3 regions of the Mitsuokella sp. AF33-22 genome follow, and region 1 is predicted to be linked to each of the others. Evidence: predicted binding sites of a transcription regulator. Region 1 holds the regulator's gene; each other region holds the start of a gene.
The links. The regulator HrcA, encoded in region 1, represses chaperone genes, less so after heat shock. The targets are predictions, from matches to a motif close to TGTTAGCACTCNNNNNNNNNGAGTGCTAACA.
Positions count from the first base shown of each region.

Region 2: htpG (molecular chaperone HtpG) is a predicted target of HrcA. The motif match lies at 1,401-1,431, and genes of this name have one in related genera.
Region 3: groES (co-chaperone GroES) is a predicted target of HrcA. The motif match lies at 1,227-1,257, and genes of this name have one in related genera.

Region 1 covers NZ_QRQA01000001.1:121,043-123,312, forward strand. The annotation lists gene DWZ54_RS00665 (DUF488 domain-containing protein) at 1-128, shown strand, start outside; gene DWZ54_RS00670 (glutaredoxin domain-containing protein) at 238-522, shown strand; gene hrcA (heat-inducible transcriptional repressor HrcA) at 735-1,769, shown strand; gene grpE (nucleotide exchange factor GrpE) at 1,803-2,270, shown strand, end outside.
Region 2 covers NZ_QRQA01000012.1:3,676-5,945, forward strand. The annotation lists gene htpG (molecular chaperone HtpG) at 1-1,357, opposite strand, end outside; gene DWZ54_RS08480 (diaminopimelate epimerase) at 1,617-1,943, opposite strand; gene DWZ54_RS08485 (AraC family transcriptional regulator) at 2,113-2,270, shown strand, end outside.
Region 3 covers NZ_QRQA01000014.1:19,723-21,992, forward strand. The annotation lists gene DWZ54_RS09455 (sulfate adenylyltransferase subunit 1) at 1-1,075, shown strand, start outside; gene groES (co-chaperone GroES) at 1,298-1,579, shown strand; gene groL (chaperonin GroEL) at 1,631-2,270, shown strand, end outside.

The sequences.
Region 1 (2,270 bases):
CTGATTTCGCTGAGAAGTGCCGGGAATGGCTCCAGCAGAGCGATGTCACCCTGCTCTATGCGGCGAAGAACACCGAAGAGAACCATGCGCTGGTCCTTCAGGCCTGGCTGCGCCGGCAGCTTTCCTGACAACTTTTGTCAGGGGATTGTCAGGAACGGCACTATGTAGTAAAGTAAAGGCAGCTGCTCGTGATGCTGCGGGCAGGATGCATCTGTTTTTGAGACAGGAGGGATCCTCATGAAATCCATTGCGATGATTGTTATGCCAGGCTGCCCGTATTGCGCCAAGGCCCGTCAGGCCGTCGGCGAACTGCGGGAGGAAAACCCGGTTTATTTTGATGTGCCGGTCGATGAGATCGACGAGACATCCGAAGCGGATAAGCTCAAGCCTTATCAGGGCCAGTATTACTATGTGCCGACGCTGTTCGTGGATGGCAAGAAGATCTACGAGGCTCAGCCGGGCCACGATTACGAGGTGATCAAGGCCGCTGTGGCGGAGGCTTTTGCCGAAGCGGTCAAATAAGCGTCTCTGCGTGGCAGGCATGGTGCGATGCGCATCCTCAGGGAATGCGTATCGCACCGTTTCTTTTTATGGGATGAAAAATTTTTGACTTTTTGTCTTTTTAACTATTGACTTTTTGTTTTTATCGGTGTATATTCTTAATAGATTCAAAGTTAGCACTCAGACAGCAAGAGTGCTAACAGCAAAAGATCATAGAGAGAGGAGGCAGGCAGATGGCTGACGAATTGGATGAACGCAAGAAACGCGTGCTGCGGGCTGTCGTCGATGATTACATCGAATCGGCAGAACCGGTCGGCTCGCGCACCCTGGCCCGCAAGTATGATCTGGGCGTCAGCCCGGCGACCATCCGCAACGAGATGGCCGATCTCGAGATGCTCGGGTATCTCGAACAGCTGCATACTTCCTCCGGCCGCATCCCTTCCTCGAAGGGATACCGCTTCTACGTCGACGGACTGATTCCTCCGAAGCCGGTGAGCGACGAGGAAAAGGTCCTGATCGACAGATGGTACAAGGCGCGGGTCAAGCGGCTCGATGAGGTCTTCCAGGAAACGGCACGAATCATCTCGCAGGTCACGAAGAATGTTTCACTGGTACTGGCCCCGCAGATGACGCAGGCTGCCTTCCGGTGCCTGCAGTTCCTGCCGCTTGATGACCAGCGCGTCATCACGGTGCTCATGACCGATGCGGGCTTCATCGAGAACAAGATTGTGCCGATGCCGCCGGGATCCAGTTTCGAGGATTTCCAGCGCATGGCGGAGGTCATCAACAAGAACCTCGCCGGTCACACGCTGGCGACAATCGAGCACGAATCCCTGCTGCGCATCCGCGATGAGATCCAGGACGAGCCGCTTTACACCTCGGCCCTTGAGATCATCAACCGGGCTCTTGACTCGGGCAGGCGCGAACGCCTCTATCTCGGCGGCACGACGCAGATGCTCGAGCAGCCGGAATTCCACGATGTGGAAAAGGTCAAGGAGACGCTGCTGATCCTCGAGAAGGAAGAACTCATGAAGGATGTCCTGCATGCCCATATGGGCGACGGCCTAGAGGTCACAATCGGCAAGGAGAATGAGGACAGCCACTTCAAGGACAGCAGCATCATCACCGCGACGTACCATCTCGATGGTGAGCTCCTGGGCACGATTGCCGTGCTGGGGCCGACGCGCATGGAGTATGCCAAGGCCATGAGCCTTTTGGAATACATGAATTCAAATCTTACAGAAGTCATCAAGCGGTTCCACTGGTAGAGCCGCAGAAGTCGTTGGGAAGAGGTGAGGGTTTTGCCATCGTTTATCAAAGACGAAATGAAAAAGAAAGATGAGCAGAAGCTGGAGGAGATGCAGCAGGAAATCAATGAGGCGGAAGCAGAAGAGGCCGCCGGTGAGACTGCTGATGATTCGGAAGCGGAAGCCACGGCATCCGATACCGAGGCTTCGGCGGAGAATCAGGAAGAGCTTGCAGCCCTGAAGGCGCAGGTCGAGAAACTGACGGCCGAACTGCAGGAAAAGAATGACCGGCTGCTCCGCCTGCAAGCGGATTTCGATAATTTCCGCCGCCGTTCCGCCAAGGAACGCGAGGAGATTTCCGCCGTGGTCACGCAGGGCTTCTGCAAGGATATGCTGCCTCTGCTCGATAATTTCGAGCGTGCCATGGCTGCAGAAACGAAGGATGTCGAGGCGTTCCAGAAGGGCGTCGAGATGATCTTCACCCAGTTCCAGGAAGTCCTCAAGAAGAACGGCCTGGAAAAG
Region 2 (2,270 bases), on a different contig from region 1:
TCTTCTTCTGGCTTTCCGGCATGCGTTCCACGTACTCCTTGAGCGAGACGAGCTTGCCTTCCTTGGAGCTCAGGAACAGGATGAGATCCTTGAGCTTGTCGACCGTATCCGACGAGCCGCTGTAGATGCTGTTGTAGATGCCGATTTTCAAAGACTTGCCGTACTCGTTCCAGAACTTCTCGTAAGCTTCGCGGTCATTCTTGAGCTTGCGGGCCAGTGCCTTGAGGATGTTCTTCTCAAGCGCACGGCCAATCGTCCTGAGTTCGCGGCTCTGCTGCAGGAGCTCACGCGAGATATTGAGCGAGAGATCCGGCGAATCGACGAGGCCCTTCATGAAGCGCAGGTAATCCGGCAGCAGGTCCTTACACTTGTCCATGATGAAGACGTGGCGGCTGTAGAGCTGCACGCCCGGCTCATAATCCGTCTGGTAGAGATTGTACGGCGCATGTGCAGGGATGGCCAAGAGGGCCGTGTACTCCACGGCACCTTCGGCCTTCGTGTGGAAGACTTCCATCGGATCTTCCCACTCATGGAACTGATGCTTGAAGAATTCGTTGTACTCCTCTTTCTTGATCTCGGACTTGTTCTTCGTCCAGAGCGGCTGCATGGAGTTGAGCGTGCGCGTCTCGACCTTCTTGATCTTTTCGGCGCCTTCGATCTCCTTGCCGTCCTTGTCCTTCGGCGTTTCTTCAAACGTGAAGTCCATCTTGATCGGATAACGGACGTAATCGCTGTACTTCTTCACGAGACGTTCGATCTCGTACGGATCCGTAAAGTCCTGTTCAGCTTCCTTGCCACAGAATTCCTTCTTGAGATGCAGCGTGATGCTCGTGCCGCGTTCGGCGCGCTCCGCTTCCTCGATGGTGTAGGAACCATCAGCCGAGGACTCCCACTTCCAGGCCTGTGCATCGCCGGCCTTGCGGGAGACGATCGTCACCTGGTCGGCAACCATGAAGGCCGAATAGAAGCCGACGCCGAACTGGCCGATCATTTCCTTATCGGTGAGGTCCTGGTTCTCCTCTTTTGCCTTTTTGAGCTGCTCGAGGAAGGCCTTCGTACCGGACTTCGCAATCGTGCCGATATTCTCGATGAGCTCCTCGCGGTTCATGCCGATGCCGTTGTCGGCAATCGTCAGCGTATGCTGCTCAGCATCCGGCGTCAGGAAGATCTCGAAGTTCGCATCGCCTTCGAGCAGGCTGCGGTCCGTCAGGCTCTCGAAATGCGCCTTATCGATGGCATCGGAAGCATTCGAGATGAGCTCGCGCAGGAAAATCTCATGGTTCGTGTAAATGGAATGGATCATGAGATCCAGCAGCTGCTTGGTTTCTGCCTTAAACTCGTATTTTTCTTTTCCCATGTGAATCTGCCTTTCTTATGGTAAAATTTGTTGACAAAGTCATTGTTAGCACTCACAATGTTCGAGTGCTAACGTACAGCTACTACTATACACCATAAACAACAAAAAGTCAAAGATAAAGACGAAAAAAGCCTGCTCTGGCAAAACCAGAACAGGCCCTTTCGCCTTTTTAACCCTGAAACGCATCTCTCTGTATGGTTCGCGGCAGATGCAGGCTTCGCTGCAGGGCCGCGCATTCAGGACATCCTGTCAGCGGTCCTCAGCCGGCGCAGACGAGGCGCTCGGCATCAACGGCGCGCAGGCGCTCGACGAAACCGTTCGTCAGGCGCAGCTCGTAATCTTCCTTGCTGCGGCTCAGCACAGCGTAATCGGCAGCGGTGAGCTCTTGCTGCTCGCCTTCCGGCGTGAAGGCGGCAAAGGAAGGAACTTCCTCACTGCCCGTGAAGACCAGCAAGCGGTCAGTACCGACGCCATGACGGCGATGCATCAGCAGGCGGACAGCCGCTGCGCCGGGCAGGAATCCCTGCGTGCCATCCATCACCATGTATTCCTTGTTTTCTGCTTTATAAACACGAACGACCATCATGAGGGCCACCAACCTTTCTTCTTTGCTTGCGATGGCTTTATTATAACAGGAAGTTTTTCGCAAGAAAATCAGAAAATATGCTTTCTATATTGCAAAAAATGCTCTATGATACAAGTAAACACAGTGGAAAAGCAAAGGGCATTTCCATATGACAGGAGGATGATATGTCATGACAGCGATACCCGCCTACCCCAAGAAGGGTTATCTCAGCGGCGCCTTCCGCGTATTCCGTCTCAAGGACCGGAATCTGCGCGCAATCCCGTTCCACTATCACGACTTCCACAAGATCATCATGTTCCTCAGCGGCAGCGTCGACTACATCATAGA
Region 3 (2,270 bases), on a different contig from region 1:
CAACATCACGCAGCGTTCGCCGCATATGGCGTGGTATGACGGCCCGGCGCTGCTGCCGTATCTCGAACAGGTCGATGTGAGCGCCGTCGAAGAAGAGGGCTTCTACATGCCCGTGCAGCGCGTCTGCCGTCCCAATCACGAATTCCGCGGCTTCCAGGGTCAGATTGAGAGCGGCAGCATCGCGGTGGGCGATACCGTCACGTCGCGTCCGAGCGGCGAAACGGCTCAGGTCAGGAAAATCCTCGTGGCCGACCGCACGGTCGAGACGGCGCAAAAAGGCCAGCCCGTCACGATCCAGCTCAACCGCGAAGTCGACGTATCGCGCGGCTGCGTGCTCGAGAAGGCGAGCGGTGTGCAGCTCGCTGCCAATTTCAAGACGGAGATTCTCTGGATGGACGATGTGCCGCTTTCCATCGGCAAGAACTTCCTCGTCCTGCTCGGCACGAAAAAAATCCCGGGCATCCTGACGAAGATCGACTACCGCATTGATATCAACACGGGCGAGCATGTCGAGGCCGATACGCTCCACAAGAACGAGATTGCCGTCTGTGAGATCGCCGTGACGGAACCCATCGTCATCGACCTCTTCGAGCATCACCGCACGCAGGGCGAGCTCATCCTCATCGACCGCATCAGCAATATGACGGCAGCCTGCGGCGTCGTGCGCGAGATCGTCTCGGGCGAAGGCAGGCGCCATCTCGCGGCCAATCCGCAGCTGCGCAGCGCGCTGAACTGGCAGAGGCCGCTGGCCGTGGCCTTCCAGCCGGGCCTTGACGGCACGTCGATTGAGGCCGTGGAAGAAGCGGAGTATTACCTCGTGCGCAACGGCCGCCACACGTATCTCTACGCCCCGACAGAGGGTGAGGACTACGGGCGGACGCTCGCGCATCTCTTGCAGGCCGGCCTTATCGTCCTGCTCGTGCTGCCGAAGGATGCTGCCCTGCCGGAGGCGGCTCAGCCGTATGCATCGCTTGCTGCCGGACAAGATGGCAGGGATGCGCAGCAGATTGCCGAGACCATCCTGCATCATACCATGCTGAATTCGATGATGGCGCCGAACAACTGGGTCATCTGATTCTCGTTTGATTTTGCCATATCCGGACTCTTGAGAGGGCTGCCCTGACGCAGCCCTCTTTTGCATGTGCGCGGCAGGAGGTTTTGTTTTTTTGACTTTTTTAGGAAATGATATTGACATTTTGACTTAGAGGGGTTAATATAAAAACTGTAGTTAGCACTCGGGACTGGTGAGTGCTAACAGCATGATTATGTAAATTCATTTTATAGGAGGAAGATACCTATGATTAAGCCATTGGGCGAAAGAGTTGTCATCGAAGTTGCAGAAAGCGATGTAAAGACGGCCAGCGGCATTGTGCTGCCGGACACGGCGAAAGAGAAGCCGCAGAAGGGCACGGTCGTTGCTGTTGGCACTGGCAAGCTGCTCGATAATGGCGAGCGCGCAGCCATGGAAGTCAAGGTTGGCGATGGCGTCATCTTCTCCAAATATTCGGGCTCGGAAGTTAAGGTTGACGGCAAGGATTATCTGATTGTCCGCGAGAGCGACATCCTCGCAGTCATCTGATCGCGACTCGGCCGGAATTGCAGAACATAGATTTTTCGGAGGTAATCATAAATGGCAAAACAGATCCTGTTTGACGAAGAAGCACGCCGCGCACTCGGCCGCGGTGTTGATGCACTGGCTAATGCAGTAAAGGTAACGCTTGGACCGAAGGGCCGCAACGTCGTTCTCGACAAGAAGTTCGGCGCTCCGACGATCACGAACGATGGTGTCACGATTGCGCGCGACATCGAGCTCGAAGATCCGTTTGAGAACATGGGCGCACAGCTCGTCAAGGAAGTCGCCACGAAGACGAACGACATCGCCGGCGATGGCACGACGACGGCAACGCTCCTCGCACAGGCCATGATTCACGAAGGCATGAAGAACGTCGCTGCCGGTGCCAACCCGATGATCATCAAGAAGGGCATTGACGAAGCCGTCAAGGCACTCGTTGAGGAGATCAAGGCAAAGTCCAAGAAGGTTGAAGGCCAGGCTGACATCGCTCAGGTCGCTACGATTTCTTCCGCTAACGAAGAGACGGGCAAGCTGATCGCTGAGGCCATGGAGAAGGTCGGCAAGGACGGCGTCATCACGGTTGAAGAGTCCAAGACGATGCGCACGAACCTCTCCGTCAAGGAAGGCATGCAGTTCGACCGCGGCTACATCTCCCCGTACCTCGTCACGGATACGGACAAGATGGAAGCAGCTCTCG